DNA from 4 places in the Streptomyces sp. NPDC047000 genome. Region 2 is predicted to be linked to each of the others. Evidence: riboswitches for the same ligand, from Rfam matches in the RefSeq annotation. Region 2 holds a riboswitch; each other region holds the start of a gene.

Region 1 (2,192 bases), on a different contig from region 2:
CGGCCGACGGCACCACTCCCGGCGCGTACGGGTCGCCGAAGCGCGCCGCGAGCATCACCAGCAGGGGCCGGAACCGTTTGCCGCCCGCCCGTACCAGATGCTGCGCCGCCTGTGTGATGAAGGGGACCTCGCTCTTGGTGGCCTCGAGCAGCCCTTCCTCGACAGCCGCCAATCCGGCCTGGACATCGGCTTCCAGAGCCTGGTCCCGCACGCTCAGCCCGAACGGCCCGACGACGGTCACGGGGGATCTCCTGTCTGCTGGCGTCTACCGGCGCTTACGCGGTTTGTCGATAGGTCGCTGCCATCACTCAAGTCAGCGTATCCGGTCAGCTTTCGATCACCGATAGCGCCCACCGTCACAGGACGGGCGCTATTGGATCACGACCGTTATGCATTTGATCAAACAATAAGAACGGACATTGATTGACTTAAGAGGAATTATTGCCGTCTGCCGCGAATCGGGCGATCGCACACCATCACCAGAACAACGACGCGCACCGCCCGCGAGGTTCCATTCGGAGTCGGCCGTCGAAATACGTCCGAACTGATCACATCTGAGCTAATTGCCCTTTTCGTCACTCTCGCTCGAAACCGTGAGTTGCCTCACTCGGCACTCCCGGCGCGTCCGGCCCACCGCGCGCCGACGCTCCCCACACCCTCTTTCCCCTGCCGCCCAGTTGATGCATGGCGGACGCAAAGGATCAAGCGGCCCATATCGCTCCGACCAAGGTCAAACTGCGCGATACCCCTCTCCGCGACTTGTTCCGGACATGTGCTCTCGCATACGTTCCCGGCCAGTCGAGCGGAACGCCGAATCCTGCCGCCGCCCGACCGACCACCCACCCACTCGCCATGGCAGGAGCGGGGGACCCAGGTAGAACGCCGTACCGGACAGCGCGCCGGGCCGGCTCGGGGTGAAGTCGCGCCGCCGCAGGGCGGCCCGGCCGGGCAGCTCCCGCCCGAACCCGACAGCTCACCTCGCAGGCGACGGAGAGGAATGTGTCATGTCTGCACCGGGCCAGCTCCGCCATGCCCTCAGCGCGTCCCGCGCCCCCCGCTCCTCCGGCCTCCTGCGCACGCTCGCCGTCGCCGTGACCGGCGCCGCCGTCCTGGCGCTGCCGCTCGTCGGCGCGACCAGCGCGTCCGCGGCCCCCGCCACGCCGGCCACCTCGTCCACCGCTCTCGCCGGGTACCCGAACAACCTCGACGGCTGGATCCGCCAGTCCCTCGCGATCATGGCGCAGAAGGGCATTCCCGGTACCTACAACGGCATCTACCGCAACGTCATGCGCGAGTCCTCCGGCAACCCCGGCGCCGTCAACAACTGGGACTCCAACGCGGCCAAGGGGACTCCGTCCAAGGGGCTGCTCCAGGTGATCGACCCGACCTTCCTCGCCTACCACGTGGCGGGAACGTCCTACAGCCCGTTCGATCCGGTGGCCAACATCACCGCGGCGTGCAATTACGCCGCGGCGCGCTACGGGTCGATCGACAACGTCAACGGAGCGTATTAGCCCCCGCCGGGCCGGCCCCTCAGGAACCGGCCCCTTGCGGGGCCTCGTTCCCGAACCGGACCGCCGGCCCCTGGGGGAAGAGGCGGTCCAGGACCGCTGCGATGCCGTCGTCCTCGTTGGACAGGGTGATCTCGTCGGCCACCGCCTTGAGTTCGGGGTGCGCGTTGGCCATGGCGACGCCGTGGGCCGCCCAGTCGAACATCGGGATGTCGTTGGGCATGTCACCGAAGGCGATGGTGTCGGCGGGGCGCACACCGAGGTGTTCGGCGGCCAGGGCCAGGCCCGTCGCCTTGGTGATGCCGCACGGCTGGAGCTCCACGGTGCCCGGGCCCGACATGGTGACGGTGGCCAGCGAACCGATCACTCCGCGCGCCGTCGCCGCCAACTCGTCGTCGGACAGCGTGGGATGACGCAGCAGGACCTTGCTGATGGGCTCGCACCAGAGGTCGTCGCGATGCCGTACCCGCACCGCCGGCAGGGTCGGGTGCGGCATCAGATAGCCGGGCTCTGTCAGCGTGAGCCCGTCCACGCCGTCCTGGTCGACGGCCGCGTACAGCTCCCCCACCTCGGCCTCGATCTTGCCGAGCGCGGTCTCGGCCAGTTCGCGGTCCAGGGTGACGGACCACAGCAGCCGGTCGGTGGCGGCGTCGTACAGCTGCGCGCCCTGGGCGCACACCG
Region 2 (2,192 bases):
GCGGCATGGTCATCATCCGCTGGCTGACCGCCGAGTGCGGCGGGAAACTCCGGGTCCGGCCGACGGGGGAGGGCGGGAAGACGGTGTTCGTCGAGCTGCCCTGGACGGCTTTGGTGCGGCCGGCGGCGGCGCGTGCGGTCCCGGGGGGTCCGTTGCCGGGGGCGGGGCGGCAGGAGCCGTAGGAGGCCCGGGGAGACGCGCCGGGCCCCGGGCGGGAGCCCTGACGCGTCGGAAGCGGGCGGGCGGGCCTCCAAGGGCCCCAGGGCCTCCTGGCGCCCGCCGGGCCGCGCGAAGCGGCCAGGAAGGCCCGAGGAAGGCCGGGAAGGCCCCGGGAGGCCCGGAAGGGCCCGGGGAGGCGGGGAAAGCCGCTGCCGGGCTTCCGGGCCGGTGACGGCGGGTCAGGACGCCGTCACCGCCCCGGACCGGTCAGCTCACCCGGCCGTACCAGACGCTCTTCGTCCAGATCTTCTGCAGCTTCACGACGTCCCCGGTCTTCGGGGCGTGCCAGATCTTCCCCTTTCCGGCGTAGATGCCCACGTGGTACACGCTGGAGCCGTAATGGAAGAACACCAGGTCTCCGGCCTTGCGGCTCTTGGCGGAGATGTGGTGCGTCTTGTTGTACTGCGCGGCGGCCGTACGCGGCAGCTTCTTGCCCGCCTTCTTGAACGAGTACAGCGTCAGCCCGGAGCAGTCGAACCTCCGGGGCCCCGTGGCGCCCCACTGGTACGGGGAGCCCTTCTTGGAGGCCGCGATCTGGAGTGCCTTGGTCGCGGGCGTCGCGGCCGCGGCGTCCGGGGCGACCCCGGGGACCACGACCGAACCGCCCACGGCGGCGATGGCGAAGGCCGAGGCCGTACCGGCCCTGGCCATGAGCGACGGGACACGATTGAGCGCAGTCATGCGCAACCCTTCGTCAGCCGCCTGTGAAGGATGACCTGTCGGATTCGGGCTGGCGAAGTTGCCCGGCCGCGTTGCCGCGGCTTCACCCCGAGGGCTGCGCGGACCGGTCATGGCGTGACCGTCCCGGCGACCCGGACTGCTTGGGTCCTCCACTCCTGCCGATCCACTCCTGTCGACCGGTCATCCGGGCGGCGGCAGGACTCGGCGTCCGCCCGGACCGCCCCGCCGCTGTGGCGGGGGCTTGTCGTCAGACAGGGATCTTCACCTACCGAAGTCGGAAAATCCCAACGGAACCGGGGATTTGTGTTGTTACTCACCACTCACCCGTTCGGGTGGACAGTGGGGTGTTCGAGTGGACGTCGACGGCCCTGACCAGTCCCGGACCTGCGTCGGAATGCCTCATTCCGCCCTGGGGCCAGGCGCGTTGCGCAACCGGAACGGGCCAGGAAAAGGAGGTGAACCTCCACCGAACAGCGGTAACCCGTCCGGTCCGTTTCCGTCCCCGACCGGACACCGTCGGGTGAGGTGGCCGGGCCGGCCGTCCGCCCGTCCCGTCGGCGGTACGTCAACTCGCGGAGCCGGGTGGCATCGTGACGGCGTGCCGCGCGGCGCTCGCCGGCCGGCACCCGCAGCGCCCGCGCCGGGGCCGGCGCGGGCGGCTCCGTCCCGCCCCGGCGGTGCGTCGGCTCCGGTGCGTCCCGCGGCTCGGCCGCCCGCGCCGCCGGGGCCCGGGCGGCGCGCGGTCCCCGGCAGGTGTCACCGGGGTGCGCCGGACGGATCCGGCCCGGCGGATCGAACACCTCCGGGTGACGGCCGATCAGCTCACCCCCGGCGCGTGCCGGAGCGGGCAGCGGCGGCGGCCCGGGGCCGGCACCGGAACCTCACCTCGCCCCGGGAACGGCGGGCGGGCCCGGGACGGGTGCACCCGGGGTGTCCGGAGCGCCGGCCGTGGTGCGTGCCGTACCGCGGCCGGGGACGATCCGGTTCACCAAGCCCTACCCCACGGCGGCCCGTGCGTCCAGGACCCTGTCGCGTCCGATGTCCCCGCTCACCGGTTCCCGGCCGGTGAGCCGTACGAGCGGGCCGCGGCCGGCGTGCCGTATACGGTCCCGTCCTCCGGGGAGTTGCGGGTGGCGGCGCGGCAAGCCGGTGACGCAGGAGGAGGCGGACGGGTCCGGGCCCGGAGGGGGGCTTGCGTGCGGCGTGGCCGCTTGGCCGGAAGGAATGTTCGTTCTACGTTGCGGATCATGGCCCGCGTGTCCCAGGCGCACCTCGACGCCCGCCGCCGTCAG
Region 3 (2,192 bases), on a different contig from region 2:
CTGGTGCGCAACCGTCTCGACGAGATCCCCCACGAGCTGGCCAACCCGGCGCGCCGGGCCGCCAAGGAGCTGTCCCGGCAGCTCTTCCCGGAGACCGCCCGCATGTCGCGCCCGCGCCAGGGCACCGAGGAGACCGTCGAGAAGATCGACGCCGCGGCCGTACGCCGGTTCTACGAGCGGTACGTGCGCCCCGCGACGGCCACCGCCGTGATCGTCGGCGACCTCACCGGCGTCGACCTGGACGAGCTGCTCGCGGACACCCTGGGCGGCTGGAGCGGTGCCCCGGCCCGGCCCCGTCCGGTGCCCGCGGTGACGTCCGACGACACCGGCCGCGTCGTCATCGTGGACCGGCCCGGTGCCGTCCAGACGCAGCTGCTCATCGGCCGCACCGGTCCCGACCGGCACGACCGGACGTGGGCGGCCCAGGTGCTCGGCACGTACTGCCTCGGCGGCACCCTGACCTCGCGCCTGGACCGTGTGCTGCGCGAGGAGAAGGGCTACACCTACGGTGTGCGGGCGTTCGGGCAGGTCCTGCGGTCCGCGCCGGACGGCACCGGCGCCGCGATGCTCGCCATCAGCGGTTCCGTCGACACGCCGAACACCGGTCCCGCACTGCAGGACCTGTGGACGGTGCTGCGCACGCTCGCCGCGGAGGGGCTGACCGACGCCGAACGGGACGTCGCCGTGCAGAACCTCGTCGGCGTGGCGCCGCTGAAGTACGAGACCGCCGCCGCCGTGGCGAGCACGCTGGCCGACCAGGTCGAGCAGTACCTGTCCGACGACTTCCAGGCGACGCTCTACCGGCAGCTCGCCGCGACCGGCACCGTGGAGGCCACCGCGGCGGTCGTGAGCGCCTTCCCGGTGGACCGTCTGGTGACGGTCCTCGTCGGCGACGCGGCACAGATCAGGGAGCCCGTCGAGGCCCTCGGTATCGGCGACGTCACGGTCGTCACGGCGGAGTAGCACCGCGCGCGGGTGAGCCCTGACGGCCGGACGGCCCGGCCGTCAGGGCTCCTGTCCGCCCACCGGCCGTCAGCAGGGGTGGGCGTATGCCCGATTTACGGGAGAGGCAACCTGTATGCCCTGTGGCGTGCGCTACAAAAGATGTGATCCGTTTGAGGACCGAAAGCCGCCCCGTCTAGCGTCGTCCCGGCCTGTCCGTCACGCAGCACGCCGCATCCGCGGCAGCGGACAGCCATCGCCGAGTCCCCGTACGGCGCGAGCCGGGGGAGCCGGGGACCCACAGTCCCCCGGGGTGAATCGGACGCCCGCGCGTACAGCGAGGGGGTCCGTAGGAGACCTTCCTGCTCCGAACCCGTCAGCTAACCCGGTAGGCGAGAGGGAAGGAAAGGACCAGCCCCTTCATGGCGTCGTGCGCCCCCGGGAAGCACCGCCGGCCCAGCCGGATGAAGCGTTCCACCACCCAGGCCGCGGGTGTCGCGGCCCTCGCCACCAGCGGCGTGGTGGGCACCCTCGCGGCCCCCGCACTCGCGGCCGGCGACCCCGCGCAGAACGCGCTCGAGACGAGCGGGCTCATCCCCGTCGTCGCCCTCGGTGACACGGTCGCCGACACGATCGACGCCCAGGCCACCGCCCAGCAGGCGGCAGCCGCGCGCAAGGAGGCCGAGCAGGCCGCCCGCAAGCGCGCGGCCGAGCTGGCGGAGAAGGCCCGTGAGGCCAAGGAGCGCGCCGCCCGCGACGCGGAGCGCAAGCGCCTCAACACCTTCGTCGCGCCGATCTCCCACTCGTACGTCTCCACCGGCTACCAGGCCAGCAGCGCCCTGTGGTCCTCCGGCGCGCACACCGGCATCGACTTCCACGCCGCCAGCGGCACGAGCGTCCACGCGGTGGGCTACGGCACCGTCGTCGAGACCGGCTGGGGAGGTTCGTACGGCAATCAGATCGTCATCAGGATGAACGACGGCACCTTCACGCAGTACGGCCACCTGTCGTCCATCGCGGTGTCCGTGGGCCAGCAGGTCGTCACGGGCCAGCAGATCGGCCTGTCCGGCGCGACCGGCAACGTCACGGGACCGCACCTCCACTTCGAGGCCCGTACGACCGCGGAGTACGGCTCCGACATCGACCCCGTCGCGTACCTGCGTCAGCACGGTGTGAGCATCTGACACCCGTCGCCCGCCCCGCCGGCACGATGTGAACATCCGGCACCGGCAGCCGGCAGCCGCCGTCCC
Region 4 (2,192 bases), on a different contig from region 2:
TTCCAGGCCGCCTGGGTCAGGCCCGAGCAGTCGTAGGAGTCGGGGCCCGTGGCGCCCCACACGTACGGCTTGCCGATCTGGGCGCGGGCGAACGCGAGGGCCTTCTCCGCCTTCGTCGACGTCGAGGAGGAGGACGAACCCGAAGAGGACGAGGACGATGACGAGGAAGAGGACGAGCCTGCGGACGTGTTGTCCTGGGCCGCCTTCTCCGCTGCCGCCTGCTGCCTGGCCAGCTCCGCCGCCTTGCGGGCGGCCTCCTCCTGCTTCTTCTTCTCGATCGCCGCCAGGCGTGCCTTCTCCTCCGCGTTCAGCTTCGAGAGGAGGCCGCGGGCGTCGGACAGCTTCTTCTGAACCGTCGACTTCGCCGTCTTCAGGTCACTCTGCGACTCGGTGAGCGTCTGGAGGCTCTGCGCGGCCTCCTGACGCTTCTTCATCGTCGCGGACTGCTCACTGACGTAATCGTCCACCGCGCCCTTCTGGCGGGTGGTCAGACGGCTCATCAGCTGCGACTGGTCGAAGTAGTCCTGCGGGGTGTCCGCCAGCAGGAAGGTCGCCGTGCTGGGTGCGGAGGCACCCGTGCGGTACTGGGCAGCGGCGAAGGAACCCAGCTGCTCCCGTGCCGCGTTGAGCTTCTGGGTGCGCTTGGCGACGTCGTCGAGGAGGGTGTCGACCTGCTTGCGCTGCTTGGTGGTCTTCTCCTTGGCCGCGTTGTACTTCTCGGTCGCGGACTCGGCCTGGCGGTAGAGGTCGTCGACCTTCTTCTGCACCTCCTCCAGGCTCGGCCTGTCGTCGGAGGGGGCCGCGTTCGCGGTCTGGGAGAGGAGGGCGACGGAGGTGAAGGCCGCCGTGGCGATGACGGGGGTGCGAATGCCTGCGACACGCGGGCCGGCGGGGCGCGACTTGCGGTGCGACGCCAAGGGAGGCGACTCCTTCCACGTTCCGCCTACCGAGTTAGCTGTCGGGTTCGGGCGGGTGGTTCGGAAGGGTTGCCCTACGGTTCGCATCCCGGCGGGGATACGGGCCGATTCACCCCAAAGGTCGGTGGGTCCCCGGCTCCGGCTGCCCTGTGGGCGCACCGGACTCGGCGGAGGCCGCGCGGCCCGGCGACGTTCGCCGGTGGGGGTCGTGCGGTCTGACCGGAACGGTAGCCAACTCGTGTGCTGCCTGTGAAGGTTGATGGCCGATATGCCCGATACTAATTTGTGACCTTCACCTCGCCGGGTGGCCGTGACGTCCTTATGGGGTGATCTGCGCCCCTTGCCCGGAGCGTGACCTGGGTCTCACCGGCGCCCGGCGCCCCGGCTGCCCCTTCCCGGAGCGGCTCCGGATTGTCAGTGGGGGGTCATAGACTCGGAGAGCGATGAGCAGCCTCTTTGACGACAGCTTCCTGGCGGACCTCCAGGCCCCTAAGGGCCACGAGGGGGAGCCCCCGCCGCCGCCCGAGGACGATCACGTACCGGAGTCGCTTCCGGACGATCTGTTCGGCGGGAAGTTCGACGTGCCCCCGGACCAGGACGCGTACCAGGGCGGCACGTCCGGCCGCGACGCCTACTACCGGGACGGTGCCCCGCGCCCCGTCGTCGACCCGGCCGCCCTGCTGGAAGGGCTGAACGACAACCAGCGCGCCGCCGTCGTGCACTCCGGCACCCCGCTGCTCATCGTGGCCGGAGCCGGTTCCGGCAAGACGCGGGTCCTCACGCACCGCATCGCGTACCTGCTGGCCGAGCGGGGCGCCCATCCCGGCCAGATCCTCGCGATCACCTTCACCAACAAGGCCGCCGGCGAGATGAAGGAGCGTGTCGAGCAGCTCGTCGGGCCGCGGGCGAACGCCATGTGGGTGATGACCTTCCACAGCGCGTGCGTGCGCATCCTGCGCCGCGAGTCCAAGAAGCTCGGTTTCACGTCCTCGTTCTCGATCTACGACGCCGCCGACAGCAAGCGGCTGATGGCGCTCGTCTGCCGTGATCTGGAGCTGGACCCCAAGCGTTACCCGCCCAAGTCGTTCAGCGCCAAGATCTCCAACCTGAAGAACGAGCTGGTCGACGAGGAGGACTTCGCCGCCCGGGCGACCGAGGGCTTCGAGAAGACCCTCGCCCAGGCGTACGCGCTCTACCAGTCGCGGCTGCGTGAGGCGAACGCCCTCGACTTCGACGACCTGATCATGACGACGGTCAATCTGCTGCGCGCCTTCC

The links. Region 2 has a riboswitch for cyclic di-AMP ahead of ABZ862_RS15540 (C40 family peptidase). Riboswitches for the same ligand answer to the same signal wherever they lie in the genome.
Positions count from the first base shown of each region.
Region 1: another riboswitch for cyclic di-AMP. It lies ahead of ABZ862_RS36475 (transglycosylase SLT domain-containing protein); the one in region 2 lies ahead of ABZ862_RS15540 (C40 family peptidase).
Region 3: another riboswitch for cyclic di-AMP. It lies ahead of ABZ862_RS22425 (M23 family metallopeptidase); the one in region 2 lies ahead of ABZ862_RS15540 (C40 family peptidase).
Region 4: another riboswitch for cyclic di-AMP. It lies ahead of ABZ862_RS04225 (NlpC/P60 family protein); the one in region 2 lies ahead of ABZ862_RS15540 (C40 family peptidase).

Region 1 covers NZ_JBEYWE010000044.1:10,171-12,362, forward strand. The annotation lists gene ABZ862_RS36470 (polyprenyl synthetase family protein) at 1-241, opposite strand, end outside; cyclic di-AMP (ydaO/yuaA leader) riboswitch at 871-1,002, shown strand; gene ABZ862_RS36475 (transglycosylase SLT domain-containing protein) at 1,005-1,514, shown strand; gene ABZ862_RS36480 (HAD family hydrolase) at 1,534-2,192, opposite strand, start outside.
Region 2 covers NZ_JBEYWE010000008.1:105,214-107,405, forward strand. The annotation lists gene ABZ862_RS15535 (ATP-binding protein) at 1-182, shown strand, start outside; gene ABZ862_RS15540 (C40 family peptidase) at 427-900, opposite strand; cyclic di-AMP (ydaO/yuaA leader) riboswitch at 904-1,117, opposite strand; partial or broken gene ABZ862_RS15545 (hypothetical protein) at 1,466-1,751, opposite strand; gene ABZ862_RS15550 (TetR/AcrR family transcriptional regulator) at 2,148-2,192, shown strand, end outside.
Region 3 covers NZ_JBEYWE010000014.1:88,024-90,215, reverse strand. The annotation lists gene ABZ862_RS22430 (pitrilysin family protein) at 1-963, shown strand, start outside; cyclic di-AMP (ydaO/yuaA leader) riboswitch at 1,190-1,352, shown strand; gene ABZ862_RS22425 (M23 family metallopeptidase) at 1,365-2,126, shown strand.
Region 4 covers NZ_JBEYWE010000002.1:184,901-187,092, forward strand. The annotation lists gene ABZ862_RS04225 (NlpC/P60 family protein) at 1-917, opposite strand, end outside; cyclic di-AMP (ydaO/yuaA leader) riboswitch at 925-1,097, opposite strand; gene pcrA (DNA helicase PcrA) at 1,361-2,192, shown strand, end outside.